One region of the Martelella sp. AMO21009 genome, then DNA from elsewhere that is predicted to be linked to it. Evidence: riboswitches for the same ligand, from Rfam matches in the RefSeq annotation. Region 1 holds a riboswitch; each other region holds the start of a gene.

What was found. A riboswitch is a leader RNA that binds a small molecule or an ion and turns the genes downstream of it on or off. The one in region 1 is predicted to bind thiamine pyrophosphate.
Region 2: another riboswitch for thiamine pyrophosphate. It lies ahead of V6766_RS22205 (TRAP transporter large permease); the one in region 1 lies ahead of thiB (thiamine ABC transporter substrate binding subunit).
Region 3: another riboswitch for thiamine pyrophosphate. It lies ahead of thiM (hydroxyethylthiazole kinase); the one in region 1 lies ahead of thiB (thiamine ABC transporter substrate binding subunit).
Region 4: another riboswitch for thiamine pyrophosphate. It lies ahead of V6766_RS19400 (ABC transporter permease); the one in region 1 lies ahead of thiB (thiamine ABC transporter substrate binding subunit).

Annotation. Positions count from the first base shown of each region.
Region 1 covers NZ_JBAKFR010000002.1:109,642-116,992, reverse strand. Annotated here, with positions in the region: gene V6766_RS02745 (M48 family metalloprotease) at 1-675, opposite strand, end outside; gene V6766_RS02740 (thiamine ABC transporter ATP-binding protein) at 779-1,426, opposite strand; gene thiP (thiamine/thiamine pyrophosphate ABC transporter permease) at 1,441-3,051, opposite strand; gene thiB (thiamine ABC transporter substrate binding subunit) at 3,712-4,722, opposite strand; TPP riboswitch at 4,759-4,857, opposite strand; gene V6766_RS02725 (FKBP-type peptidyl-prolyl cis-trans isomerase) at 5,086-5,523, shown strand; gene V6766_RS02720 (glucan biosynthesis protein) at 5,898-7,351, shown strand, end outside.
Region 2 covers NZ_JBAKFR010000034.1:31,631-38,981, reverse strand. Annotated here, with positions in the region: gene V6766_RS22215 (GumC family protein) at 329-2,443, shown strand; gene V6766_RS22210 (lytic murein transglycosylase) at 2,729-3,727, shown strand; TPP riboswitch at 3,815-3,917, shown strand; gene V6766_RS22205 (TRAP transporter large permease) at 4,083-5,879, shown strand; gene V6766_RS22200 (TRAP transporter substrate-binding protein) at 5,894-6,892, shown strand; gene V6766_RS22195 (diguanylate cyclase) at 6,914-7,351, opposite strand, start outside.
Region 3 covers NZ_JBAKFR010000003.1:69,085-76,435, forward strand. Annotated here, with positions in the region: gene V6766_RS04620 (LysR family transcriptional regulator) at 1-392, opposite strand, end outside; gene V6766_RS04625 (CoA-acylating methylmalonate-semialdehyde dehydrogenase) at 789-2,285, shown strand; gene V6766_RS04630 (hypothetical protein) at 2,438-3,199, shown strand; TPP riboswitch at 3,244-3,338, shown strand; gene thiM (hydroxyethylthiazole kinase) at 3,381-4,175, shown strand; gene thiE (thiamine phosphate synthase) at 4,166-4,804, shown strand; gene thiD (bifunctional hydroxymethylpyrimidine kinase/phosphomethylpyrimidine kinase) at 4,801-5,616, shown strand; gene V6766_RS04650 (c-type cytochrome) at 5,727-6,170, shown strand; gene V6766_RS04655 (c-type cytochrome) at 6,317-7,177, shown strand; gene V6766_RS04660 (N-acetyltransferase family protein) at 7,179-7,351, opposite strand, start outside.
Region 4 covers NZ_JBAKFR010000023.1:4,710-12,060, forward strand. Annotated here, with positions in the region: gene V6766_RS19375 (5-(carboxyamino)imidazole ribonucleotide synthase) at 1-53, shown strand, start outside; gene ykgO (type B 50S ribosomal protein L36) at 181-306, shown strand; gene V6766_RS19385 (hypothetical protein) at 375-968, shown strand; gene V6766_RS19390 (hypothetical protein) at 975-1,178, opposite strand; gene V6766_RS19395 (ABC transporter substrate-binding protein) at 1,334-2,275, opposite strand; gene V6766_RS19400 (ABC transporter permease) at 2,306-3,061, opposite strand; TPP riboswitch at 3,128-3,229, opposite strand; gene V6766_RS19405 (sugar porter family MFS transporter) at 3,444-4,772, shown strand; gene V6766_RS19410 (lysine-2,3-aminomutase-like protein) at 4,875-5,933, opposite strand; gene ehuR (MocR-like ectoine utilization transcription factor EhuR) at 6,138-7,351, shown strand, end outside.

The sequences.
Region 1 (7,351 bases):
GCCGGCTTCCGCCAGCATGCGGATGCCGATCGCGTCGGCCTCCAGCTCCTGCTGGCGCGAGAAGGCGGCAAGGCGCATCTTGCCGCGCGCGGCGATCTGGTCGACTTCCGGATTGCCCGGCAGAACCTCGGAAATCACCTCATTGGAAATCGCTTCCGCTTCCTCGCGGCGTTGGCGCTCGATGCCGTGATTGGCGGTGACATGCGCCATCTCGTGCGATAGCACGGCGGCGATCTCGGAGGCATCAGTGGCAAGCGCCAGCAGTCCGCGGGTGACGTAGAGATAGCCGCCCGGCAGCGCGAACGCATTGATGCTGGGCGAATTCAGGATGGTGATCCGGTAGGTCTGGCGCGGATTTTCCGAAACGGCCGTCAACGCGCCGGCGACGCGCGCCACCAGTTTTTCCACCTGCGGATCGCGGTACTGGCCGCCATAAGTCTCGAGAATGCGCGGATGCTCGCGCGCGCCCATCGCCGCGTTCGGATCGTTGCGGGTCAGCGCGTCGACGGTCTGCTCGGCGCTTGCCGGTGTTTCCGGCAGGATGAAGAATGTGTCGTTGGTCTGGCACGAGGCAAGCCCCAGCGCCGCGATCAGTACGAACACGGATGGCCGCACTCCCGGCAGGAAGCGCCTGCGTCTGTCTTGCGTGAGGCCGCGGCCGACCTTATTCACCATGCCTGTCGCGTTCGGATGAACGCGTCCCTGATCACTGCGGTCCGGCGAAAGCCGCCCGGCGCCTGTTTTACTTTATCATATTTGTCGTTTCGTGCGCCAAGGGTCAATAGCGCGCGGAAAGTCGCCCGTTCTCGACAACCAGCCGGTGGTCGGCGATCGCCTCCACCTCGTCCGGCTCGTGCGAGACGATAACGACGGTATTGCCGGATTCGCGATGAAGTTCAAGCAGAAGCCTGCCCATCTCACCGCGCATTTCGGGATCGAGCGCCGCGAATGGCTCGTCGAGTAGCAGAACCGGCCGGTCGCGCACCAGTGCCCGCGCAAAGGCGGCGCGCTGGCGTTCGCCGCCCGATAATGTCGCGGGCTTGCGCCCGTCATAGCCTTCAAGCCCGACCCGTTTCAACGCGTCGCGCACTTCCTCCCGTCCGGCCTCGTCGAGCCTCAGCGCCGGGTCCAGGCCGAGGCCGACATTGGTGAAGATATCGAGATGGGCGAAAAGGTTGTTTTCCTGAAACACCACCGTCACCGGCCGCCTCGAAACATGAAGCCCGTTCATCCGCTCGCCGGCAATAAGGATTTCGCCGCTGTCGGGCTTTTCGAAACCGGCGATCAGGTTGAGCAGCGTCGTCTTGCCGGAGCCGGAGCGGCCGGTCACCGCGCTCACCTTCGCGCCCTCGATCTGGCCGTCGAAGCGGAAATCCTTGTCGCCGAGCCTCAGGGCAACATCGTCAAGCGTGATATCGACGGGCATGGTTGCTTTCCCTTTCATCGCGCGGCCTGCCGGCGGGTGCCGACGACCATCAGGATAAGGCAGATCGCGCCGAGGATCAGCGCGAGCCCGTTGGCATCCGCCGTGCGGTAACTGCCGAGCCGGCTGTAGAGCAGCCAGGGCAGCGTGGTGAGATCATCGCCGCCGAACAGCGCCACGGCGCCGAGATCGCCGAGCGACAGCGCCATGGCGAAGGACAGCGCGGTCAGAAGCGGACGTTTGAGCCCCGGCCAATCGACAATGCGCAGCCGAGAGAAACCGGAAAGACCGAGACTTGCCGCAAGCCGCGCGGTGCGCGCCCGGTGAACCGCGATTGCCGGCTGCAGCACCCGCAGCACGAAGGGCAACGCCATCAGCGCGTTGATGCCGGCAACCACCAGCGGCGCGGCCGCATCGGTCAGCCCGAAGGGGCGCAAGAGCAGGAACCAGCCGGTGCCCAGCACGATCGGCGGCACCAGCAGAACCAGCGATCCCATCGCCGCCATCGTTGCGCTGAAACCCTTCTCGACAGCGCTCGGACGTTTTGCCGCAGCCACCGCGCCGGTCGCGGCAATGAAGGCGAGCGCCACGAGAAGCGAGAGCAGCGCCGCGCCAAGCGCTATCGCAAGACTGGTCGCCGTCGCCCGCAGAAAAATCCGTTCGCCGAGCAGCTTGATGAGGTCGGCCTCGATGCCCTTGATGACGATCATGGCGAGCGGGAGCGCGAGGGCAACCGTGAACAGCGCGATGATGCCGGCGTCGGCCAGCGCCTTGAACCGGCCCGCGCCATCCGGGCGGGCAATGGCGGTGTCGGCGCTGGTGCCGGGATCGTCGGCCTTGGGCAGAAAGGCGAGCGCGATCAGCACCAGGCCGGTCAGCGCGATCTGCATGCCTGCAAGGGCGACGGCGCGGGCGGGATTGAAATCGAAGCGCAGCGCCTGATAGATCGCGACCTCGATCGTGGTCGCCGCCGGTCCACCGCCGAGAATGAGCACCAGCGTGAACGAGGTGGCGCACAGCATGAAGATCAGCCCGGCGACGCCGGCGATCAGCGGCGCGATCACCGGCCATTCGACAAAGCGGAACACCGCGCGGCCGGGCATGGCGAGCATCGCCGCCGATTTGAAATATTCCTGCGGCACCCGCTCCAGCCCCGCCAGAAACAGGCGGGCGGCGAGCGGCAGGTTGAAATAGACATGGGCCAGCAGAATGCCCTGCAGGCCGTAGATCTGGAGCGGCCGGCCGAGGCCCGCCAGCGTCAGCAGATCGTTGAATATCCCCTGCCGGCCCCAGATGCCGATCAGTCCCAGCGCGCCGATCAGCACCGGCAGGCCGAGCGGCACCGCCATCAGCCGCACGATCCAGAGCCGGCCCGGAAAATGCGGCCGCCGCGCCAACGCCAGCGCGACCGGAATGGCCAGCGCCACCGAAATCAGCGTCGACAGCGTGGCCTGCCACAGCGTGAAACGCAGGATGCGCCAGACATAGGGCTCGTCGAACACCGCGATAGAAGCCTGCAGCCGTCCGAAGCCGGAGAGCGCGACAATGGCGATGGCGATAAAGCCGATCACGCCGGCGAGGGCTGCGATGCCGTAGCCATAGCTGCGGCGGCGTTCGGAGGAGGACATCAGCACGGGGCGGCCCTCTCGCTCAGGCGCAGGCGGGCGGGTGGGCCCGGCGGCGTCTGGATGGGAAAGCGGCGAGCCGCCGTGGAGCCAGCCCACGGCCTCGGCTATAAAGGAGTGGGTCTGTTGCATGCAGGTGCGGCGTCTTGCTCCCAATATTCTCTCCCGCTGGCGGGAGAGATGCCCCGAAAGGGGCAGTGAGGGTGGCGGGGCATTTCAAATTGTGAGAGCGGTCGCGGTGATAGGCTCCCCCCTCACTGTCGCTGTCGCGACATCTCTCCCCTCCGGGGCGAGAAGGTTTGGGGGCTATGCGGCATGGTTCGCCGCAGTATGCTGGAGGTGAGGCAATGTCACGCACCCACCGCTCAGCCAGCCCACCACCTCGCCTATAAAGGAGCGGGTCTGTTGCTTCGGGGCGCGGCACCTTGCTCCCAATACTCTCTCCCGCTGGCGGGAGAGATGCCCCGAAAGGGGCAGTGAGGGTGGCGCGGCATCTCAAAACGTGAGGGCGTTCGCGGTGATAGACTGCCCCCTCACTGTCGCTGTCGCGACATCTCTCCCCTCCGGGGCGAGAAGATTGGGGGGCTCTGCGGCGCGGTTCGCCGCACTGCGCCAGAGGCGAGGTAGCCTCGCGCCCTCGCCTCACCGCCGGACCTATCGCTCTCACCGCGCGCTCATGGCGTTCAGCCATTCGTCGATCCATTTCTGGCGGTTTTCAGCGACGACGTCGGGGGCAAATTGCAGGGTCTTTTGCGGCTTCACGGCGTTTTCGAAGGCGGCGGGCAGCGGCTCGCTGGTCGCGGCCGCCGGCATCATCCAGTTATGGGTCGGGATCGCGTCCTGGAAGCCGGGGGTCAGGATGAATTCGAGGAAGGACCTTGCAAGGTCGGGATCATCGGCCATCGTCGTCATGCCGGCGACCTCGATCTGGATGTAAAGCCCGTCCTTGAAATCGATCGCCCTGTAGCGGTCGCTCCCCTCCTCGATCTCGTGATAGGCCGGCGATGTGGTGTAGGACAGCACCATAGGCGCCTCGCCGCTGGTGAACAGCCCGTAGGCCTCCGACCAGCCCGGCGCGACCGTCAGGATACGGTCGGAGAGTTTTTCCCATTGGGCGGCGGCGTCATCGCCATAGACCGATTTCATCCACAGCAGCATGCCGAGGCCCGGCGTGGAGGTGCGCGGATCCTCGATCACCAGTTTCTGGTCGGCGGGGCCGTTCACCAGTTCGTCGAGCGTTGTCGGCGGGTTGTCGATGCTTTCGGTGTCGTAGACGATGTCGAACCAGCCGTAATCGAAGGGCACGAAGATATCATCGGAAAAGCCGCCAGGAATATCGGCCGCCTCGGTCGAGACGCCGGATTTGGCGAAGAAGCTGGTTTCCTTCGCCTCGTGGATGAGGTTGTTGTCGAGGCCGAGAACGATATCGGCCGGGCTCGACTGGCCTTCGAGCTTCAGCCGGTTGAGGAGCGCAACGCCGTCCTCGACGCTGACGAATTTCAGCGTGCAGTCGCAGGTCTTCTCGAAGGCGTCCTTCACCACCGGCCCCGGGCCCCATTCGGCATCGAAACTTTCATAGGTATAGACGGTGAGGACCTTGTTCTCCTGAGCGCCCGCCGGCAGCGCCGGAAGGGCCGCAAGCGCGAGAATGGCGATGGTCGTGCGATAGGTCATGACGCCTCCTTGTGTTCGGTAACTGAGGGGAAAACGGCGTCCTGCGCGTCTAATCCCTCCGCCGGTGCTAGCCGGATCAGGTTCTTCGGGTTGGCTCAAAGCCTCTCAGCGAAAATCGCACCCCGTTAGAGCTGACCAAACACCTATCGCGGCGGTCCCGGCATTTCAAGTGGCGCGCGATTTGAAAAAACGGCCCGGAAGCATTAGGTAAAGGGCTTGTCCGGCGCGCCGGACGAAAAGTCGGTCGTCATGCGAAATAAAGTGTGTCGGCTCATCCTTCAGGGGCGAAAGCACTCTGGAAAACCGAAAACGGCGCGGCCGATCTCGGCCAGCGTGCAGTGTTTCAAGGAAGGAGCACACGAGATGACAGAAGCAAAAGCGGGCGATACCGTTCGTATTCACTACACCGGAACCCTTAATGACGGTTCGACCTTCGACAGTTCCGATGGCCGCGAGCCGCTGGAATTCACCGTCGGCGCCGGCCAGATCATTCCCGGCCTCGACCGCGAGATCGCCGGCATGAATGTTGGCGACAGCCGCGACGTGAAGGTCGATTCCAGCGAAGCCTATGGCCCCCATGACCCGCAGAAGGTGCAGGTCGTGCCGCGCTCCGCCATGCCGCAGGAAGTGGAAGTTGCCCCCGGCATGCAGCTTCAGGCGCGCACGCCAGATGGCCAGACCGTGCCGCTGATCGTGACCAAGGTCGAGGAACAGGAAGTCACCGTTGACGCCAATCATCCGCTCGCGGGCCAGGATTTGAATTTTGCGGTGGAACTGGTCGAGATCGTGAAGGCCGCCTGATCAGGGCCTGCCGCACGGGTTTTCCGACTATGTGAAAATATTGCGGCGCGAAGGTGGCACATTGCCATGATTTTGCCATTCTTTGGCTGAATGGCTTTGCTAATAATGGGCTGGTACGCAAAAGTGTGTGTCAGCCCTTTTTGGTGAGCCATCCTCATGCCGGATTCCCGGAACGTCTATTTTATCGATCGAAAATATTCTTCTTCAGCGATGGAACCGAAACGGGCCTGCCTCGTTTGTGACTCGTCCGCGCCCGTCTGGCGCCGGGCATTCGCGCAACCGCGCCTGCGCGCTTCCGGCGGGCGAAGGGAATGAGTATGCTGCTCTGCACCATTTCATTTTATCTATCCATTTAAAGCCAACGGGATTTACGCATGAAGAGACGAACCTTTCTGGCCCAGACCGCGGTCGGCGCGCTCGCTCTTTCGGGGGTGGGCGGCAAGGCCTTCGCGCAGCAGGCGGTCGAGCCGGGAAAGATGCCGGAAGCCAACGCAACGGTCGAGGCGTCAGCGCCGCCTCCTGACGCGTTCAATTTCGACACGCTTACCGAACAGATGAAGGCCAAGGCCGGGGAGGCTTACGAGGAGCCCTCTCAGGAGGTCCCCGAACCGTTCCGGGACCTTCAATATGATGATTACCGCGCGATCCGCTACGATCCCAACAAGGCGATCTGGCGCGACCAGTCCGATTTTCAGCTTCAGGCCTTCGCGCTCGGCTGGCTGTTCAAGACGCCGGTTGATATCTACGAGGTCGCCGACGGCGTTGCGCAGAAGCTCGAATTCACCGGCGATGACTTCATCTACCGCGCGCCGCTGGACGTCGAGCAGTTCCACGGCGTCAAGCTGCCAGGGGTCGCGGGCTTCCGGATCAACTATCCGCTGAACCGGTCGGAGGTCTCCGACGAGCTGATCTCGTTCCTGGGTTCGTCCTATTTCCGCGCGCTCGGCCAGAACAATCTCTATGGCCTTTCGGCGCGCGGCCTTGCGATCAACACCGCGACCAGCCAGGGCGAGGAGTTTCCGCGCTTTTCCGCCTTCTACATCATGCGGCCGGGCACGGAGAAGGACAAGATCACCGTTTTTGCGGCGCTTGATGGTCCGAGCGTGACCGGCGCCTACCGTTTCGTGATCACGCCGGGCAAGAATACGCGCATGGATGTCACCGCGCGACTCTTTTTCCGGAACGATATCGAGCGTCTCGGCGTTGCCCCTATGACTTCCATGTTCCTGTTCGGTCCCGCCAACCATCATGCCTTTGATGATTATCGGGAGCGGGTCCACGACAGCGAGGGTCTCAAGATCGTGCGTGCCGACGGCACCGAGCTTTGGCGCAATCTGCAGAATGCCAAGACGCTCGCCAATTCGTTCTTCGGCGAAACCAATCCGCGGGCGTTCGGCCTCTACCAGCGCCATCGCGCGTTCGAGGATTACCAGGACGCCGAGGCCCATTACGAGCGGCGGCCGTCGCTTCTGGTGGAGCCGGCCGGAAACTGGGGCAAGGGTACGATTTCGCTGGTCGAGATCCCGACCGATAAGGAAGTCAACGACAATATCGTCTGCTTCTGGCAGCCGGAAGCGCCCGCCAAGAAAGGCGGATCGGCCGAGTTTGGCTACCGGCTGACCTGGGGCGCGATCGAGGAAGACCAGGCCCGGCTTGCCCGCGTCATCGATATCCGCAGCGGCGAGGGCGGCGTGTCCGGTGTGGCCAATGACAATGACGACGTGCGCAAGCTCGTGGTCGATTTCGCCGGCGGCCCGCTGGATGACATGGCGGCCGGCTCGGAACTGCAGGAACGCCTGCACATTACCAATGGCGAGGTCGCACATTC
Region 2 (7,351 bases), on a different contig from region 1:
GCGGGTTTTTCCTGATGTCTCTGGTTCGGGTCCGCTTTTGGCCTCCGAACCTGCCGGCAGGCTGTGCGAGGCAGGCCGAAAAAGGCCTTGCTGGCGAGCAAGCCTCCACGCCGTCATGACGCGCTCTTGTCTTCCACTCACGGGATTTTTCAATCAGGCTGACACGCACAGGAATGCTGCAGGTCGCGGCGTTCACGGTCGGGAGCTTGACTGGTCGGACCGCTTGGTCTATCGCCCGGTCGGCTTATACCGGGAAAGACTGCGTCTAAAGATGCAGGATCGGCCGAGGGCATGACCAGAACATTTTACACCTGAGTATTTGAGCAACATGCTAAATAGCAAAATCAATACTGAAAATGACGATATCGATCTCCAGAAGATATTTGCCATCTTCTGGAGGCGGAAGTTTCTGATTGCGGTGATATTCATCCTGTTCGTTCTGGCAGGCGGCTATTACGCCTTCAGGATGACGACGCCGATCTATCGGGCAACTTCAGTCACGATGGTGAGCAATCAGGCGGAGAACATCATCGATATACCGAGCGTCCTTGCGCAGCTCGGAACGGACGATGTCGCCCTGCAATCCGAGATCGAGGTGATCAGGTCGCGTATTCTGATCGGAAACGTTGTCGATAGTCTCGGTCTGATGGCGGACCCGGAATTCAACGCGGCTCTGAGAGAGCCGACGACGTTTTCAAGATTTGTCGCCTATATAAAGAGCTTGTTGCCAAAGCCTTCCGATTCCGACGCAGATGCCCCAGGGCCGGACAGGACGCGGGACCGGGTGGTGAGCGCCTTGCTGAACCAGTTCACGGCAACCGTCGTTCCCGACACCACCACCTTCAGGATAACCATGAGTTCGGAGGATCCTGAAAAGGCGGCGCTGATCGCCGACACGATCGCCGAGCAGTATGTGCAGCGCCAGATCGATGTCAAACGCGGCGCGACGGTCGATGCGATCGACTGGCTCAGCGAGCGCGTCGCCGAACTGAAGGTCGCGCTCGAAAAATCCGAAAATGCGGTAAAGCAGTTCAAGACCGATACGCCGCTGACCACGCCGGAAGTGTTGAGCGGGCTGGAGCGGCAATTGAAGTCGATCCGGGATCGCATCACCGAGACGCGCCAGAGGGTCGAGGCTTCCGACGCCTTGCTTGCGAAACTCGAGCAGGCTTCATCTTTTGAAGACAAAGCCGTTCTGCTGGGGGACCCGACGCTCATCGATCTCTCAGCCACCGCTCCTCGCAATAGGAGCGATGCCGCGCGTTTCGAAGCGAGACTGGAGACCCTGCTCGTCGACCGCCGCAGGGACGCGGCCGAGACCAAGAGTCAGCTTGCCTCTCTGGAGACCGCTGAGGCGGCACTTGAGAAGAAGATTCAGGCCGAAAGCGCTGCCTATCTCGAACTGGAGCAGTTGACGCGGGAAGCGGAAGCCAACCGGACACTTTACGAATATTTCCTGGCACGCCTGAAGGAGACATCCGCGCAGCAGGGGATACAGCAAGCGGACAGCGTCATTCTTTCCTATGCCGTCGTTCCGGAGAAGGCGAGCGAACCGTCCAAGAGCCGGATCGTCCTTCTTGCCGGTCTTGTGGGGCTTGTTTTCGGTGGCCTGCTCAGCCTGCTGATCGAGATGCGGAACAGAACCTTCAAGTCATCGCAGGAACTCGAGGAACTGGCCGGCTTGCCGGTCGTCGGCATGTTGCCTCTGGTGCCGGCGAAACACCGGAGCGATCTCTTCCACTACCTTCAGACGCATTCGACCTCACCGTTTGCCGAGGCGATACGCAATCTCAGAACGTCGGTTGTGCTTGCCAATCTCGACAAGCCGCCACAGGTGATCATGCTTTCGTCTTCCATTCCCGGCGAGGGTAAAACGACAAGCAGTATCGCTCTGGCGCTCAATTTCGTGAGCATGGGCAAGAAGGTTCTTCTGATCGAAGGCGATCTGCGGCGACTGACCTTCCAGCAGTATTTCGGCAATTCCAGAACCGACGCCGGTCTGATCTCCGTGCTTTCGGGCAAGCAGACTCTGGAGGAAACCGTTTTCCACAGCGAAGGGCTGGATCTCGATGTTCTTTTTGGCGAACGCTCGCCGAAAAATGCGGCCGATGTTCTTTCATCCAGGAAGATGGATGAGCTGCTTCGCGAGGCTCGTTCAAAGTACGACTTCATCATCGTCGACGCGCCGCCGGTGCTGATCGTGCCCGATGCGCGTGTTCTGAGCCAGTTCGTCGATGCCATCCTCTTCGTCGTCAAATGGGATTCGACCCACCATCACCAGGTCGAAGAAGCGATCCGTTCCTTCGAGGAAGGCAAGATCGAGGGGTTGGTCCTCAATCAGATCGATCCGAACGGATTCAAGCGCTATGGCTATAATTACGGCTATGGCTATGGCTATGCCGCCCACTATGGCGACAAGTATTACGATACGGACGACGACTAGCGCCTTGCCAGCCCCTGTTGCACAGCGGAGAAAACCTTTCGCCGCTGTGCTTTCGCATCTCCATAAAATAGACGCAAGCGCGTGCTCTTTCGGTCAGGAGGCCGATGCGCTAGGTTTGCGCACGAATGGAGCGGGGTTATCTGTATGTATCTGACGCGACGCGTGTTTTCTCTTGGGGTGATTGCCGCGACGCTTTCAGCGTGCACGAACAGCTCGGTTGGCAGTTTTTCTTCCGTCGCCGATCCGGCGATGCGGCCGGTGGCCAATTCTGAGTGGAACGCGTGGGTGGCTGGCTTCAAGCAGCGGGCGGCGGCGCGCGGGATTTCCAACGACACGTTGACGGCGGCCTTCGCCAATGCCGGATACACGCCGGGGGTCATTGAGCAGGACCGCAACCAGACGGAATTCAAGCGCACGCTGGAAGACTATCTGGCCATTGCCGGCTCCGATGAGCGGATCGCCAAGGGGCGCGCCAATTATGCCCGCTACCGCGATGTTCTGGAGCGGATCGAGGCGACCTATGGCGTCGACGCCAATGTGATTGTCGCCATCTGGGGCCTGGAAAGCATGTACGGCGAACGGCGCGGCAGCATTCCGGTTGTGTCGTCGCTTTCGACGCTGGCCGTCGAGGGGCGGCGCGGTGCTTTCTTCGAAAGCCAGTTGGTCGGGGCGATGCGGATCCTGCAGAACGGCGATATCACGCCCGAACGGATGACCGGAAGCTGGGCCGGCGCCATGGGGCACACCCAGTTCATCCCCACCTCCTATCTCGGCTATGCCGTCGATTTCAACGGTGACGGGCGGCGCGATATCTGGGAGGCCGACCCGACCGATGCGCTTGCCAGCACCGCGAACTATCTTGCCCGCTCGGGTTGGCGGAAAGGTCAGCCCTGGGGCGGCGAGGAGGGCTCGCTCGGCGCTGCCGTTGATGGCACCAGGATACAGCCGCAGGCGGGCGGTCCGGTCTTCGTCGTGGGGCACAATTTCAACGTCATCAAGCGCTACAACAATTCCACCAATTATGCGCTGGGCGTGGGATATCTCGCCGACCGGATCGCGGGCGCCGGCCCGCTCAGGGGCAGTTTTCCCGATGACAGTTACGGCTTCAGCGCCGACCAGCGCAAGGAGCTGCAGTCGCGGCTTTCGGCGGCGGGCTACGATGCCGGCACCATCGACGGCGTGTTCGGCGACCAGACCCGCGCCGCGATCACGGCCTATCAGCGGCAGAACGGGCTGAATGTCACGGGCGAACCGTCCATGGCTCTGCTGCAAAGGCTTCGGTAAAACCCGTTGGCAAGTTGTCTTGCGTTGCCGCCAGACGCCACGTTTCCGGCATGCCATTGACAGCGCCCTAAAAGCCGGACAAAACCTGACTATTCCGAGGGGTGCATCCTGCGATGCTGAGACGGCGGTGAGCCGGACCCTTGAACCTGATCCGGGTCATACCGGCGTAGGAACGGAAAATCTGGCCGCTCTGCCATAACCTTTCTCTTCTCCGCCGGTCTCCTTGATTGCAACATCCTGGGGATCGCATCATGAAGTCTTGCCGTCCAATGCCATGCGCGGGCCGCCGATGGTCCAGCCGTCCGAACGGCTGTTTTGAGACAGGCGTTGCCCGCGAACGGCATCGTCCATGCCCATGACGGCGGTCCGCAGCACCGCCGGACGGTTTGCGGAGGCACTGGAAGCCGCGCTCGGCCTGCTCGCCGCCGTCATCCTGATGGCGATGCTCGCTCTCGTCGTGGCGGGCGTCGTGTTGCGCTATGTCTTCCACACCGGCGTCGTCGGCATGGAGGATCTGGGCATCTGGCTGAATATCGCGCTGATCTCGGCCGGCCTGCCGCTTACCCTTTCGGGCCCGCTGTCGATGCGGCTCGATGGTCTTGCACGGCTGCTGCCCGATCGGGCATCTGGCCTGCTCGCTGTCGTTGCCGATGGCTTCAGCGTCGTCGCGGGGCTGATCCTGTGCCTCGGCGGCCGTGAGGCGATCGCCTTGCTTGGCGGAATGTCGCCAACGCTCGGGGTTCCGGAATGGGTGCGCCTCGCCTTTCCCGCAGCGGGCGGGCTGGGTCTGCTCGTGCTGCTCTGCCTGCGCCGCCTGGAGCGGTCGAACGGCGCACGGCTAATCTTCGGGTTCGCGCTCGGCGGGTTTCTTTACTGGGCTGTCGGCCGGTTCGCGATCGATATCACCCTGCCGGCCAGCCTGCCGCTCGCGCTGGCCGCCGCGCTCGGCCTCATTTCCGGCGCGCCGCTTGCCCATGTGTTTCTGGCGTCATCCTATGGCGCGATCGCCTTCGGGGCGTTGCAGACGGAGCAGGCGATCATCGCCAATACCGTTGCCGGCATGTCGAAATTCCTGCTGCTGGCGATCCCGTTCTTTCTGCTTGCCGGCGCGTTTCTGAAGCTCTCGGGAGCGGCCGGCAAACTCGTGGCGTTCGCGGCCTCGCTCGTCGGTCATTATCGTGGCGGCTTGGCGCAGACGACGCTGTTGACCGGGGTTCTCTTCTCAGGCGCGTCCGGTTCCTCGGTCGCCAATGCTGCCTTTGCCGCCTCGACCTTCCATCCAGAACTGGTGCGCCACGGCTATCCGCCCGCCCGCGCCGGCGCGCTTGTCGCGGCCTCCTCGGTTCTCGACAACGTCATCCCGCCCTCAATCGCCTTTCTCATTCTGGCGACGGCGACCAATCTTTCCGTCGGCGCGCTGCTTGTCGGCGGGCTGTTTGCCGGCCTTCTGATGGCGGCGTTTCTCGCCGTCGCCATAAGGCTCGCGATGGGGGCCGCGAGCGGCGCGCCGCCGGCTTCGGCCAAAATGCGCAGGCGGGCCGGGATCGCGGCCCTACCGGCCTTCGGCCTCGGTCTGATCGTGGTGTTCGGCATTCGCCTGGGCATTGTCACGACGACGGAGGCGGCGGGCCTTGCCGCCCTTTACACGCTGATCCTGGCGGCAACGTCCCGCCGCTCCGGTTCCAGCATTGTCGCCGCCTTCCGCCAGTCGGCGGCAGAGGCGGCGGCGATCGGTCTCCTGATCGGCGCGGCGGCCCCCGTCGCCTTCCTGCTCGCGATCGATGATATCGCCGGTCTGGTGCGCCACCTCGCCGGCCTGTTCGGGGGCAGCGCCGTTGCCGTTCTCCTGCTCGCCAATGGGATCCTGCTGATTGCGGGCCTGGTGATGGATATCGGGGCGGCGATCCTGCTGCTTGGCCCTGTGCTTCTGCCGGTTGCCGTTGCCGCCGGGATCGATTCGATCCGTTTCGGCGTCGTCCTCGTCGTCAATCTGATGATCGGCGGGCTCACGCCGCCGGTCGGCATGCTGGCCTTCGTGGTCGGCGGCGTCACCGGCCTTCCGCCGGAAAGCCTGTTCAGGGCGATGTGTCCTTTTCTTCTGGCGCTTCTCGCAGCCCTGTTCGTCCTCATCCTCTTTGCCGTTCCCGTATGAAAGGTTTGTCTGCCATGACTACGCTCAACCGTCGCCATCTCCTGAAAACAGGCGCCGCGGCCGCCGCAGTGCTTGCTGCGCCCGCCTATCTGCGAACCGCCAGCGCCGCCACGCGCGATGTCGTCATCGCCTCGCTCCTCGGCGAGGATAAGCCGGAAACCATGGTCTGGCGCTTCTTCGCCGATGCGGTCGAACAGCGGCTTCCGGGCCGGTTCCGCTTCCGGATCGTGACCAATGGCGCGCTCGGCGGCGAAAAGCAGGTGGCCGAGAATATTCGCCTCGGATCGGTGCAGGCGAGCCTCTCCACCATTTCGGCGCTTTCGGCCTGGACGCCGCAATTGCAGTTGCTCGACCTGCCTTTCCTGTTTCGCGATGCCGCGCATCTTCGCGACGTCGTCACCGGCCCGGTCGGCGACGACCTCTCGGCCCGGCTTGCGCAAGAGCAGTTCATCGTCGGCGGTTTTATTGATTACGGGGCCCGCAACCTGCTGGCCAAGGAGGCGATAACGCGGCCCGGAGAGATGGAAGGCAAGACCATCCGCGTCATCAACACCCCGCTCCACACGCGCCTTTGGAGCGCCTATGGCGCGACGCCGGTCGGCATCCCGATCACCGAAACCTATAACGCGCTCGCCACCGGGGTAGCGGATGCCATGGACCTGACGAAATCGGCCTATGCCGGGTTCAAGCTCTATGAGGTGGTGCCGTTCATGACCGAAACCCGCCATATCCGCGCCGCCGGGGTGCTCTATTTTTCCGCCGGCTTCTGGAACAGTCTCGATCCCGAAACACAGGCCGTGCTCGGCGCGATCTCGGCCGAGGCCGCGCTCTATTTCAACCGGCTGATCGTTGAGGACGAGGCGCAGTCCGTGGCGCTTGCCAAGGCCAATGGCGCCACTTTCCTTCAGCCGGAGGACATGGAGGCCTGGCGCGCCGGGGCGCGGGGCGTGTGGAGCGATTTCGCACCCGTCGTCGGAGGAATGGACACAATCGAGGCGGTGGCGCAGGGCTGAGCTGCGCCCGAAACCGGCCGTTCAGCCGGTGACCTTCACCTGATTGCGACCCTCCACCTTGGCGGCATAAAGCGCGCGGTCGGCGAGCTCGATGATATTGGGCGGCGAAACCCGCGGGCTGAACACGGATATGCCGATGCTGACCGTCAGCGTCTGCTTCTGTCCGTCGGGGAGGATGAACGTCTGCCCGGCGATGGTGTTGCACAGGCGCTCCGCGATCGCTGTCGCCTCATAGGTTCGCAGTCCCGGCAGGATCATCGCGAATTCCTCGCCGCCATAACGGTAGGCCCGGTCATTCTCGCGCGCCGTCAGTTCAATTGTATCCGCAACCTGCCGGAGCGCGTCATCCCCCGCCAGGTGTCCATAGGTGTCGTTGAACTGCTTGAAATGGTCGACATCGATCATCAGCAGGGAGAACGGCTCGCCGCTCTCTTTCGATACGGCGATGGCCTCGTCGAT
Region 3 (7,351 bases), on a different contig from region 1:
AAGGTGCGTGGCAGCGGCACAAGCTCGACGATCAGGCCCGGATGCTCCTCCTGCAGGCGACCAAGTTCGGCGGCGAGAAAATAGGTGCCGAGCCCATCCGGCGCGCCGACGCGCACCGTGCCCGAAAGGCTCGCGCCGCGCGCCCTGGTATCCTCCGCAATGCCCAGAATTTCGGTCTCCACCCGCTCGGCCACCGCCAACAGCCGCTCGCCCGCCTCCGTCAGCGTCGAGCCCGAGGGGCGGCGCTCGAACAACGGTTCGCCGAGCGTTTCCTCCAGCGCGTTCAGCCGCCGGGCAACCGTCGCATGGTTGAGCCCGAGCGCCTGCGCCGCGGCAAGGATCTGCCCCCGCCGCGCCACCGCCAGAAAGACCCGCAGATGATCCCAATCCATTCGCCTGCCCTATAAATTTTGCACAATGGATTTTAGAATTATCGTGTTTCTTTGCAGAAATGAATAGGTGATATTGTGGGCACACAGCATCGATCTTTCCCGTTGAAGGCAGGGAAATTGCATTTGGCCGTGCGGCTTGCTCCCAATACTCTCTCCCGCTGGCGGAAGAGATGCCCCGAAAGGGGCAGTGAGGGTGGCGCAGCGTTTCGAATCGTGAGGGCGTTCGCGGGGATAAACTCCCCCCTCACTGTCGCTTTCGCGACATCTCTCCCCTCCGGGGCGAGAAGATTGGGGGCTATGCGGAAGGGGTATGGACGACAGCCTTGCCCTCAAGCGGGAAGATTGATGGCTTCACAATCCAAGAGCCTCATTGGCAGCAACACCGGAGGAATACCCATGAAATCCATTCAGCATTTTGTCGGCGGCAAGCCGTTTGCGGGAACCAGCACCCGCACCGTGCCGACCTATAACCCCGCCACCGGCGAGCAGAGCGGCGAGCTGTCGCTGGCCAGCACCGCCGATGTGCGCGCCGCCGTCGAGGCCGCAAAGGCAGCGTTCCCGGACTGGGCGGCGACCACGCCGCTGCGCCGCGCCCGCATCCTGAACAAGTTCCTGTCGATCCTGGAAGACCGGATCGACGAGATGGCGAAAGTCATTACCGCAGAGCACGGCAAGGTCCATTCCGATGCGCTTGGCGAAATCCAGCGCGGCATGGAAGTGGTCGAATTCGCGACCGGCGCCCCGCAGCTTCTGAAGAGCGAATATACCGAGAATGTCGGCACCGGCGTCGACAGCTATGCGATCCGCCAGCCGCTCGGCGTCGTCGCCGGCATCACGCCGTTCAACTTCCCGGCCATGGTGCCGATGTGGATGTTCCCGATCGCGCTTGCCGCCGGCAACTGCTTCGTGCTGAAGCCGTCCGAGCGCGACCCCTCCGCCTCTCTGTTGATTGCCGCATGGCTGAAGGAAGCGGGCCTCCCCGATGGCGTCTTCAACGTCGTCCAGGGCGACAAGGAAGCCGTGGATGCGCTCCTGAACGACCCGGATATCGAGGCCGTCTCCTTCGTCGGCTCGACCCCGATCGCGCGCTACATCTACACCACCGCAACCGCCAACGGCAAACGCTGCCAGGCGCTGGGCGGCGCCAAGAACCACATGATCGTCATGCCCGATGCCGACATGGACCAGGCCGCCGATGCCCTGATGGGCGCCGCCTTCGGTTCCGCCGGCGAGCGCTGCATGGCGATTTCGGTCGCCGTACCTGTGGGCGACGAGACGGCGGACAAGCTTATCGACAAGCTGAAGCCCCGCATCGCAGCGCTGAAGGTCGGCCCCGGCACAGATCCGGAAGCCGATATGGGCCCGCTGGTGACGGCGGCCGCACTCGAGCGCGTGACCGGCTACATCAACTCGGGCGTGGAAGAAGGCGCCGAACTGGTGGTCGACGGTCGCGATCTGAAGCTGCAGGGCTACGAGAACGGCTATTTCGTCGGCGCGACCCTGTTCGACAAGGTCACCACCGACATGAAGATCTACAAGGAAGAGATTTTCGGCCCGGTCCTCTCCGTCGCCCGCGCGAAGAGCTACGATGAGGCCGCAGAGTGGATAAACGACCACGAATTCGGCAACGGCACGGCGATCTTCACCCGCGATGGTGACGCCGCCCGCGAATTCGCTCACAAGATCAGAGTCGGCATGGTCGGCGTCAACGTGCCGATCCCGGTTCCGATGGCGTTCCACTCCTTCGGCGGCTGGAAGGCCTCGCTGTTTGGCGACCACCACATGCATGGCCCGGAAGGCGTGCGCTTCTACACCCGCCTCAAGACCATCACCCAGCGCTGGCCCAAGGGCATCCGCGCCGGCGCCGAATTCTCGATGCCGACGATGAAGTAATATATAAACGTGACCTCCGCGTCCTGAGTGCGCGGAGGTCACGTGTTTCTGCGGTTGCTCCACGTCTTTCTACATTTGGTTACCAGTGTTAACCTGTCACTACTTTTACGGGTGTCCCGCAGGAACCGGTGGGTATTATGATTCGATTGTTGATGGCCTTCGCGGCGTGCAGCGTATTCGCCTGTGAAGCCTCTGCATGGTTGTTCGAAACGCATCCGCAGCCGACAAGACCGGAAATGACGTTCGAGGAATGGGAATTCGCGACCACCGAACTCGACTACAATCCCCGCATTCCCGATTGCGGTGATTATCTGCGCGGGCACTACGAAATCTATGAAAGACGCTATCCGGCATTCGCAGAGGCGGGAACAGAAGAGGCGCGCTATGAACTCTGGCGCGAATACATCCAGACAGACAGTGCTTTCGACGACCTCAATACCTGCATGACCCTGCCATATGTCATGGCTATGTTCCAGCTGGCAGGCGAGCTACGCATTGACAGCGACCTTATCTATTGCGGCCGTTTTTCCCGTAACCCGGAGACGGAGGGCGAAGTCGAATTCGCTGGACTGATGGAGCGCCTGCAAGACGCGGCGAAAAGAGGCAGCGAGGCGGCCCTTCTCTCATTTCTCATCACCGATGATGGCGAGGGCCTGACTCCTTTGAACCCGGACGTCCTCTACTATCTCCGTGCAAGCCTTACGGGCACGCAGACGGCCGACGAGCAGCGCCTCTTCGATGAAGAATTCATCTACTGGCATCGCGCCTGGAACCAGGACAATCTCGCCGCCCAGCTTTCACCCGAGCGGAAGCGTTTCGTCGAGCAGGCGGTCAAAGATCGCGATCTTGCATCCGTTCTGGCGACCACCGGGCCCTGTGGCGACACCGCGTGGCGCGATCCTGCACCGGAGTAACGCCGCCTCTTTCCGAAGCGACTTTTTCTGTTATAACAACGCCACTAGAGCGACAGGGGCGTCCGTGACAGCGGGCTGAGATGTACCCTTGGAACCTGATCCGGATCATGCCGGCGGAGGGAGTCACTCGGGTTTTCGCTTCGGCTCCCGAGTTCCTCCGCGACGAACAAGGAGGAAGCTGATGGCGGATATCGCCCCCATTCTTCAAAAGATGCGCGCGGACGCGCCGCTTACCCAATGCATCACCAATTATGTGGCGATGAACATCGCGGCCAATGTGCTGCTTGCCGCCGGCGCTTCCCCGGCCATGGTCCACGCCAAGGAAGAAGCCGGTGAATTCGCCGGCATCGCGTCCGCCGTCACCATCAATATCGGCACGCTTTCGCCCGAATGGCTTGCCGGCATGAAGGCGGCGATCGAGACGGCGAATGGCAAGCAAACGCCCTGGGTATTTGATCCCGTCGCCCATTTCGCCACCGGCTTCAGAGCCAGGGCCGCACGCGAAATTCTCGACCTCAGCCCCACGATCCTGCGCGGCAATGCTTCCGAAATCCTCGCCTTCTCCGGCGCCACCAGCGCCGGCAAGGGCGTCGATGCCGGCGACAGCGTCGCCGCCGCTGAAGAGACGGCGAAGGCGCTCGCCCGCGAACGCAACATGGTCGTGGCCGTCACCGGCGAACGCGATTTTGTGACCGATGGAAGCCGCGTCGCCCGCATCGGCGGCGGCTCGGCGCTGATGCCGCGGGTGACGGCGCTCGGCTGCGCGCTGACGGCGCTTGTCGGCGGCTATGCCGGCGCATGGCGCGACGACGCCTTCGGGGCCACGGTCGCGGCGCTTGCCCATTACGCGGTGGCCGGCAGCCGCGCGCATCGAAAGGCGGAAGGCCCCGGCTCGTTTCAGGTCCATTTCCTCGATGCGCTTGCCGCCGTGACACCCGAAGCGCTTGACCTTGAAGCGGAGATTGAATGGCCATGAAATTCGACCTTTCCCTCTATCTCGTTCTCGACCCGGACCTTTGCGGCGACTATGGCATGGTCGCCACCACCAGGGATGCCATTGCCGGCGGGGCGACCATGGTGCAACTCCGCATGAAGCACGCCACGACCCGCGAGCGCATCGATATGGGCCTCGCGCTGAAACAGGTCACGGCCGGAACGCCGTTCCGCCTGATCATCAATGACGACGTCGAGGCCGCCATCGCGATCGATGCCGACGGCGTTCATGTCGGCCAGGAGGATGCCCATCCGCGGGAGGTGCGGGAAATGATCGGCGACGACAAGATTCTCGGCGTTTCCGTCAATGGCCTCGACGTCGCGCGCGCCTTCGATCCCACCGGCATCGACTATATCGGCGCCGGGCCGGTGTTCGCCACCAGCACGAAATCCGACCATGCGCTGCCGGTGGGTTTTGCCGGCCTTTCCTCGATGATCGACCTTTGCGGATTGCCCGCGGTTGCCATCGGCGGGTTGAAAGGGGAGCATGTGGCGTCCACATTCAAAAGCGGGGCCGACGGGATCGCCGTCGTTTCGGCCATTTGCGGCCAGCCCGACCCATATCAGGCGACGGCGGATCTTGCCGAAGCCATCCGGAAGGCGAAGCAATGATCGCAAACATCCTCTCGATCGCCGGTTCCGATCCCTCGGGCGGCGCCGGCATTCAGGCCGACCTCAAGACCTTTTCCGCGCTTGGTACATACGGCATGGCCGCGCTCACCGGGCTGACGGCGCAGAACACGCGCGGCGTCACCGGCGTGCACGAGGTTCCCTCGGCCTTCGTCGCCGAACAGATCGCCGCGATCTTCGATGACGTGAAGGTCGACGCGATCAAGATCGGCATGGTCGTCAACGCCAATATCGCCGTCACCATCGCCGACAGCCTGCGCCACCATGTGGAGGTGCCGGTCGTGCTCGATCCGGTCATGGTCGCCAAGGGCGGCCACCGGCTGCTGCCGGAAGATGCCATCGAGGCGCTGAAGGAGCACCTTATACCGCTTGCCGCCGTGCTGACGCCAAACCTGCCCGAGGCCGCCGCCCTGCTCGATGCCGATACGGCTACCACCCGCGATCAGATGATCGAGCAGGCGACCGCGCTGAGAGGCCTCGGCGCGCAGGCGGTGCTGCTGAAGGGCGGCCATCTGGAGGGATCGGAAAGCCCGGATCTGCTGGTCACCGCCAATGGCCATGAATGGCTGGAGGGCGCGCGCATCGATACCGCCAACACCCACGGCACCGGCTGCACGCTTTCAAGCGCGATCGCGGCCGAGATCGGCAAGGGCGTTCCGCTTTCGGAAGCGGTTGCGAATGCCAAACGCTATGTCGTCGCCGCGATCGCGGCCTCGGACAGCCTCCATGTCGGCTCCGGCCATGGGCCGACCCATCATTTCCATGCGCTGTGGGGCGAAGTCACCAAAACGTGATGCCGTCGACCCGCAGTCAGCCGCCGTTCATCTTTTCTACGCTAATCCTGCCCCTAGCTTCCAAACAGAGGCTGCGTATACTGCTGCCTGAGCAACGAAGGAGGCTTTGGATGAAAAACGGATTTATGATCGCCGGCGCTGTCGCGCTCTGTCTCAGCGCGGGTTTTGCGGTCGCAGAGGATGGACCGCAGATGCTGCGCCAGGACGACATGAAGGCGATCGGCAAGGCCATGGGCCAGCTCGGCGCGATCGCCAAGGGCGAAAACGCCTACGACCCGATCGTGGTTCAGGGCGCGCTCTCCGATATTTCCACCAACATCACCGATTTCACGACTCATTTCCCGGATGATTCGAAAACCGGAAACGGCACCGAGGCAAGCCCGGCGATCTGGGAAAACATGGACGACTTCGAGGCCCATGCGCAAAAACTCGCCGATGACGCCGACGCTTTGCTGGCCGACCTGCCGGCCGATCAGGCCGCCGTTGGAGCTGCCATGAAGACGCTGGGCGCCAGTTGCGCGGCCTGCCACAAGCTCTACCGCGTCGACAAATAGAGCCCTCTCATTGTCTTGTCGCAGTTCCGGGCGTTGGAGCGGTTCCCCGTTTGCCCGGAACTGCTGTTTTTTGTTGAAATTCGGGAACAGGGAGACCCGGCGTGAAAAAGCTGACGATCATCGTATTGGCTGTCGCCGCCCTGTTCATGGGGGCGGCCTTTGTGGTTGCCTTCACCCCGCCGAAGCTCGACCCGGCGGACTATCAGGATTTGCAGGCCGCCGATCCGCATAATGGCGCGAAGATGTTCTGGGCCGGCCAATGCGCTGGCTGCCATGCCGCCCCGGGCGCAACCGGCGAGGAGAAGCTTGTCCTGTCCGGCGGTCACCCGATCGAAAGCGATTTCGGAACCTTCTATGCCCCCAACATCTCGCCTGACAAGCAGGAAGGCATCGGCGACTGGTCGCTGATGGACTTCGCCAATGCGGTGAAGAAGGGCGTTGGCCCGCACGGGCGCAATCTCTACCCCTCCCTGCCCTACACCTCCTATGTGCGGATGAAGGATCAGGACGTGAAGGACCTTCACGGCTACATCATGACGCTGCCGCCGAGCGACACGCCCAGCAAGCCGCATGATGTCGACTTCCCGTTCAATGTCCGGCTGGGGCTGTCGTTCTGGAAAAAGCTGTTCTTCGTCAACGAACCGCGGGTTCAGCTCGCCGACGCCTCGCCCGAGATCATGCGCGGGCAGTATCTTGTCGAAGGACCGGGCCATTGCGGCGAGTGCCACACGCCGCGCAATGCGCTTGGCGGGCTCGAATATGACAAATGGCTCGCCGGCGGGCCAAACCCCGACGGCGAAGGGACGATCCCGGACATCACCCCGGGCTCCAAGAGCATCGGCAACTGGACGGCGGCTGAAATCGCCGACTATCTCGAAACCGGCTTCACCCCGGACTTCGATACCGCCGGCGGCTCGATGGTCGATGTGCAGCAGAACCTCTCGCATCTGCCGCGCTCCGACCTCGAAGCCATCGCCGCCTATCTGAAGGCCGTGCCCGCGCAGTAGCTCAATCGGCGAGCGTCTGCATATAACGCATGCCGGTCACCGGGCGCGCGACGAAATCCATCTGCTGGTAGAAGCGGTGGGCGCCGAAATTGCCGGTGGCGGCGCTGACCGACATGTAGGAGCAGCCGGCGGCCTTGGCGAAATCGCGCGCTCGGGCGATCAGATGCTGGCCGA
Region 4 (7,351 bases), on a different contig from region 1:
CAGGGCGGAAAATGGGCCATGTCACCGTGCTGGAAAAGCGCCGCGACGGTTGACTTGGCGGCGATCATTCGCTAGGTAGCGGCCACTGACGGGCGCGCTTTTTCAAGGCGCGCCTTTGAATATCAATACTGACCGCCTTTACTGATCAGTCGAGAGCGGCACAAACAGCGGATCGAAAACATGAAGATCAAGAATTCGCTCAAGGCGCTCAAGTCCCGTCACCGGGAAAACCGTCTGGTGCGCCGCAAGGGCCGGGTATACATCATCAACAAGCAGAACCCGCGCTTCAAGGCCCGTCAGGGCTGAGAAAGTCAGCGCATTATCTGTTTGAATTTTCGCCATGACGGGATACCATTCCCGTCATGCGCTTTTCCGTGTCTGCCATTCTGATCCTCGCCGCCCTGGCCATTGCCGGCCCGCTGCCCGCGTTTGCGCAGGGCAATGCCGCGGATGAACAGATTTCCGAAATGCCCGACTCGGTTGTCGAGGCCGATCCGCTGGACAGGCTTTATGATCGCCTGAAACGCACAAGCGACGCCCGGCAGGCGGCGGATCTCGCCCGTCAGATCGACGAATATCTCGATCGCTCGCCAAGCGCCACGGTTTCCCTGCTGATCGAATGGTCGGATGATTCGGAGAATAACGGCCGCACTGCCGCCGCGCTCGATTTCCTGTCGGAGGCGATCGCGCTGAGGCCGGACGAGGCAGCCCCCTACCGCAAGCGCGCCGTGCTCCATTACACCCATGGCGATCTCGAACGCGCCATGGACGATATCCGCACATCGCTGTCCTTGGAGCCGCGCGACTTCGGCGCGCTCGGCCTGATGGCGACCATCCTCGACAGGACCGGGCGGCAGGAGGCCGCGGTTGCGGTCTGGCGGCGCTATCTCGAATTCTATCCCGCCGACCGCGATGTCGCCGCTTTTGTTGAAACCACGCTCAATGAGCGGGCGGGCAAGCGGATTTAGCCGATTTCAAAAATGCATGACGTGGCGCAGCACCCGGTAGAGCAGGTGGAGCGCGAGCAGCGCGGCGCCGGCGGCCAGGACGAGGTGGGAGAGCGGGGTCAGGAGACTGCCCTCGATGGTGCCCGCGACGTCGGGATATTGATAGAGCAAGATGCGGATGGTGAGGCCCGCAAGCCCGACCACCACCAGCACAAGGCCGGCAAGTTTCATGATCCGATCTCCTGTCGTGAAGGGATAGAGATCGGTCTTTGGATGGCGGTATCGCCGCAATTGTCGTCACAAAAGACCGAAACAGCGAGGCGGCATGCGCGCCGCCTCTTTCAATTCTTTATAATGTGCTTTTGTGGCGATTTAAGGCCGGTCTGTTATTCCTGCGACAGTGAGACCGAGATTGTATCGACCGGCGGCGCTTCGGAGATCAGCCCGTTTTCCGCCATGAATGCGCCGAAACGCTCGTAGCGTGCGGCATCGGAGGCGCCGGGGCGCTTGGCGAAGCGGACGACGGATTCGGCGAAGGCCTGACGGTTCAGTTCGTCGTCGAGATCGGGATAGGCCTTGGCAAAGCTCACCCATGCTTCCTCCGGATGGTTGACGATGAAGACCGTCGCCTTTTCCACAGCTTCGAGGAAGCGCGGCAAGCGATCATCGTCAAGCATGTCGCTGCGGGTCACGTAAATCAGCTCATCATAGACCGGCACGCCATGCTCTTCCGGGAAGAAGGCCTTGCCCTCGTGGCCGGCGATGCGCATCTGCGGCAGTTCGATGTTGCGGAACGAGCCGATGGTCGCGTCAACCTGGCCTGACAGCAGCGACTGGGTGAGCGCGAAGTTGACATTGATGAGCGTGATGTCGTCCCTGGAGAGGCCCGCGTTCTCCAGCATCGTGGCCACCACCGCATCCTCGATGCCTGCCACCGAAAAGCCGATCTTCTTGCCCTTCAGGTCGGCGACGGATTTGATCGGTCCGTCTTTCAGTACCGTCAGCGTGTTGAGGGGCGTCGAGACCAGCGTGCCGAAGCGGACGATATCGATGCCGGCCTCGTGGTCGAGATAAAGATTGGGCTGGTAGTGGATGCCGATATCGACCTTGCCGGTCGCCACCATGCGCGGCACCATGGACGGGTCTGATGGCGGCAGCAGTTCCACATCGAGGCCTTCGTCGGCGAAATAGCCGTTCTCCTGGGCTACCACCAGCGGCCCGTGGTCGGGGTTCACATACCATTCGAGGATCACGTCGAGTTTGTCGGCGGCGCTCGCCAGCCCGGGAGCCAGGGCAAGAGCGGCGACGAATGCGAGTTTCTTCAGCATGTCATTCTCCTGTTTATCTGAGCCGGCCGCTCAATCCTCATGCGACCAGCGGGTGAAGAAGGGAGCGGCGAGATCCACCGCCTTTCGAAACAGCACGGCCTCGAGCGCAAGGATCAGCATGGCGGCGAACACGGTGTCGCTCTGCATGCGGGCGTTGGCCTGGACCATGAGAAAGCCGAGCCCGCCGGCAGACCCAACCCATTCGCCGACCACCGCGCCGAGCGGGGCGAGGGGGGCGGCAATGCGGAGGCCGGAGAACAGATGCGGCATCGCCAGCGGCAGACGGATATCGCGTAGCATCTCGAAATGGTCCGCGCCATCGAGCAGGGCCGCAGCCACGATTTCCGGATCGGTGCGCCTCAACCCGTCGGCGAAGCTGGAGGCGACGGGGAAGAAAACGATGATCGTCGTCATCACCACCTTGGAGGCGATGCCGAAGCCGAACCACAGAACCAGCATCGGCGCGATCACGAACACGGGAAAGGATTGCAGAACTACCAGAACAGGCCAGATGAACCGTCCGATGCGGGGAAAGGCGGCAATGAAAATCGCCGCCGACGCGCCGAAGATCGCGCCCATGGCAAAGCCCGCCAGGATTTCCCTGAGCGTCACCAGAGCTTCCCTGAGCAGCATCGCATGGGCGGTCTGGAATTTTGCCAGCACGGCAAGCGGCGGCGGCAGGATATAGCGCGGCAGCTCGCCGAAAACGATGATCGCCTGCCAGAGCACAAGAAGCCCGGACACGATTGCGAAAAAGGTGAGTGCCGCTGAGAGAGTACGCTTCAATCCCGCTCTCCCCGGCTAAACCGGGCAGCGGAGGCGTCAATAGAGGCTGATTTTCTGGGCGTGTCGCTCAAGACCAAACTCCGTTCCTACGCCGGCATAACCCGGATCAGGTTCAAGGGTTCGGCCATCGGCCATCTCAGTGTCACGGACACACCCCTCGGATGCGTCTTCTATGCCGCGCGCCGGCGCGCCGGTCAAGGGGCTCGGCGGCGAAGTCGGGAACGCCGCTAATATAAACGCTAAGGTCCAAAAGGATTTGACAACGGATGCCGTTTCGACTTTCAACTTTTGGTATAAGGCCGTTTGCGGTTTTCAGCGACGGTTCAAAAACGGGGTCACAAGAGGGGAAGGCGGCAGCCGCCGCCCAAGCGGAGGAAAACCCATGCTCATCGCCATCGTCATTGTGGCAGCGCTGTTCGGCATGCTCTTCGGTTTCGACCAGGGCGTGATTTCCGGCGCTCTGCCGTTCATCAAGCAGGATTTCACGGTTTCGCCCTTCATGGAGGGCGTCATCACCTCGGCCGTGCCGCTCGGCGCGGTGGCGGGCACCGTGCTGGCCATGGTCACCACCGATCGCTACGGGCGTAAGCCGATGCTGATCCTCGGCGCGCTGATCTTCCTGGTCGGTTCGCTGATTTCCGCGCTTGCCTTCAACCAGTATGTTCTGACACTTGCCCGCCTTCTGATCGGCGTCGGCATCGGCGCCTCGGCAATGACCGCGCCGATGTTTCTGGCGGAAGTCGCGCCGGCGCGCATTCGCGGCACCATCGTCTCCGCCTTCCAGTTGATGATCACCATCGGCATCATGGTGTCCTACATGTCGGATGCGGCCTTTGGCGGTTCGGGCGACTGGCGCTGGATGATCGGCGTCGGCGTGTTCCCGTCGATCGTGGCGCTGATCGGCATCCTGCTGTCGCCGGAAACACCGCGCTGGCTGACGCTGAATTCCAATGCCGACAAGGCGCGCGATATCATCGCGAAGCTGCAGCCGGAATCCTCGCCCGCCGAGGTCGACGAGATCATCGCCGAGATCAAGGAGAGTGCCAAGGACGAGGAGGCGACCCCGGCCTGGAGCACCTTCCTGAAGCGCGGCATCCTGCCGGTGACGAGCTTCGCGATGATCGTGTTCGTGCTGCAGCAGCTTTCCGGCATCAACGCGATCATCTACTACGCCCCGGAAATCTTCAAAAATGCCGGCTTTTCCGGCACCACGACCGATCTTCTGGCCACCGTCGGCATCGGCGTCGTCAATGTCGCGCTGACCGTCGTCGCGATGTATCTGGTGGAAAGCATGGGCCGGCGCAAGCTCTTGATCCTCGGCTTTATCGGCACCGCAGCGTCGATGGCGCTGGTAACCGGCGCGACGATGATGGATGTCGCGGCAACGCCCTATCTTGCCATGATCGGCATCTTCGCCTTCATCGCCTTCTTCGCCGTCAGTCTCGGCCCGTTGCCCTGGCTCTATATGGCGGAGCTGTTTCCGCTGCGGCTCAGGTCGCGCGGCATGGCGCTCGCCTCCGTCGCCAACTGGTTCTTCAACTTCCTGGTGGCGCTGGTGTTTCCGGATCTTTTGGCGGGCATCGGCATTGTCGGAACCTTCGCGATCTTCACCTTCTTCTGCGTGGTCGGCATCGTCTACGCGATCGCCGCGGCGCCAGAGACCAAGGGCATTACGCTGGAGGAAATCGAGGCGCGCACCGTCGGCGCGTGAGGGCGGCAGCGCCACCCCTCCAAACGAAGCGATCCTCGCCCTGGCCTTCGCTGAGGGCGAGGCGAAACGGAGATGACGCAGCCGGCAGGGCCAGACTGGCGCTCACCGCCAGTCGGAATAGGAATGTTTTCCGCCCCGGTAATCCGTGACGTCGTATTCGGCCTCTCCGGTTTGCTCCAGATAGGAAGGGCCGATTGGCGCCTTGCCGGCTCCGCCCGGAATATCGAGCACATAGGTCGGCAGGCAGAGCCCGGAGATCGCGCCCTGCAGCGCCCGCATCAGCGCCTGGCCGCGCGCGATCGGCACGGCGAAATGGGCGACGCCCTTGGCCTTGTCGAGATGGTGGAGGTAATACGGCTTGACCCTATTGGCGAGGAGCGTCCTGAACAGGGTCGCCAGCGTTTCGGCATCGTCGTTGATGCCCTTCAGCAGAACCGTCTGGGCAAACAGTGGAATGCCGCCATCGGCAAGGCGTGCGAGTCCGCCGCGCACCGCCTCGGTCAGCTCGCGCGGATGGTTGACGTGAGCGACGATATTGACCGTCTTGCCCGCTTGCTTCAGTGCATCGACAAGGCCGTCGCTGATGCGCTCCGGCGTGACCAGCGGCGCGCGGGTGTGGATGCGGATGACGGCGACATGGTCAATCTCGCCGAGCGCCTTCATCAACGCGGAAAGCCGGCGGTCGGACAGAACCAGCGGATCGCCGCCCGACAGGATCACCTCCCAGATGTCGTCATGCGCGCGGATATAGTCGAGCGCTGCGGCAAGCTCGTCCCGGTCAAGCGCCGCTTCCGGCTCGCCCACGGTTTCACGGCGGAAGCAGAAGCGGCAATAGACCTGGCAGGCGTGTGTCGGCTTCAGAAGTACCCGGTCGGGATAGCGGTGGGTAACGCCCTTTGCCCGCTCGAACGCGCCGTCGCCGATCGGGTCCTCCATCTCGCCGTCATAGGCTTCAAGCTCGCGGCGATCCGGCACGAACTGGCGCGCCAGCGGATCATCGGCGGCCACCGTGTCGATCGCCGACAGGATATGGGCCGGGATACGGATGCGGAAATCTTCGGCAACGCGCGCGATATCGCCCGCCGCATCCGCCGGCACGAGCCCGCGCGCCACCAGCGCATCGGTGTCGGTTATCGCGGTTTTCGCTTTGCTGTCGGACATAGCCGCCCCGTCGCCGGTTTCGTTCGGGGCGTTCTAAACGGTTTGCAGCGCCAAGCAAAGCCGGTCCGGTCCGCCGCGCTCTTTTCCAAAACCTGCCAGGTGTTTCGAAAGCGTTAGGCATTTCACGGCTTTGGCATTGCGTTTCCGCAATCCGCTTTCCGCCGCGCGCTTGTCATTCTCCCGGATTTGCCCCACCATCCGGAGATGACAAAATGGCGCCCGAATCCCCGGCTGATCAAGCGGCCGGCTTATCTCTCCATTGCCGAACAGATCGCGGCCGCCGTGCGCAGCGGCCTGCTGATCGACGGCATGCGCCTGCCGCCGCAGCGCGAGATGGCGGCCGATCTCAAGGTGTCGGTGCAGACCGTGAGCCGCGCCTATGAGGAGTTGACGCGGCGCGGCATGGTGGTCGGCGAGGTCGGACGCGGGTCCTATATCAAGGCGGAACCTGTGGCCCCCGAGCGGCCCTACCTCACCGAGGGCGGCAGCGGCGTCATCGACCTTTCGATCCTGAAGCCGGTGTGCGAGAGCCGGAGCCTCGCCAAGTTCCGTGCAGCCTTTGCCGATCTCGGCGCGACCATGCCGCCGGAACTGGCGTTTTCGATGATGCCCAACGCGCTGTTCCAGCGCTACCGCATGGCCGGCGTCAACTGGCTGGCCGCATGCGGGCTGAAGGCGCCGGCCCATGGCGTCACGGTCACCAACGGCTCCAGCGATGCGATGACGGCGGCATTCATGAGCGTCGTTCCCGCCGGCGGTTCGCTCGCGGTGGAGGCGCTGACGCATCCGATGGTGCGCCCGCTCGCCGGTTATCTCGGCATTGATCTCGAAGGCGTGGAGGTGGATGGCGAGGGCATCGTGCCGGCCGCGCTGGAAGCCGTTGCCGGCCGCAAGCGGCTGAGGGCGATCTTCCTGCAGCCGTCCGCCGCAGGCCCGCAGGCGCTTGTGATGAGCGCGCCGCGCCGCCGCGCGATCGCGGCGATTGCCCGCAGGCTCGATCTCGCCATCATCGAAAACGATGTGCTGGGACCGCTCGTTGAAAACCGCCCGCCGCCGGTCGCCGCCTTCGCGCCGGAGCGCACGGTCTACATGACCGACCTGTCGAAGAACACGATTCCCGGCTTGCGCTGCGGCTTCGTGGCCGCGCCGGATCGCTTTGCCGCCGCCGTTTCCAACCGGTATCTCGCGGCGAACTGGGTGGCGACGCCGGTGATGGCGGAAATCGCCAGCCGCTGGATCCTCGATGGCACCGCGATCGAACTCGTCAATTGGCAGCGCCAGGCGCTGATGCGCCGCCGGGCGATCGCGGAAAAAGCGCTCGCCGGCATCGCCTGCCGCATGACGCCGGGCGCGCTGCATGTCTGGATACCGCTACCGGAGGGCCTCACCGAGGCGGCGATGGTCGAGCGGGCGAAAAG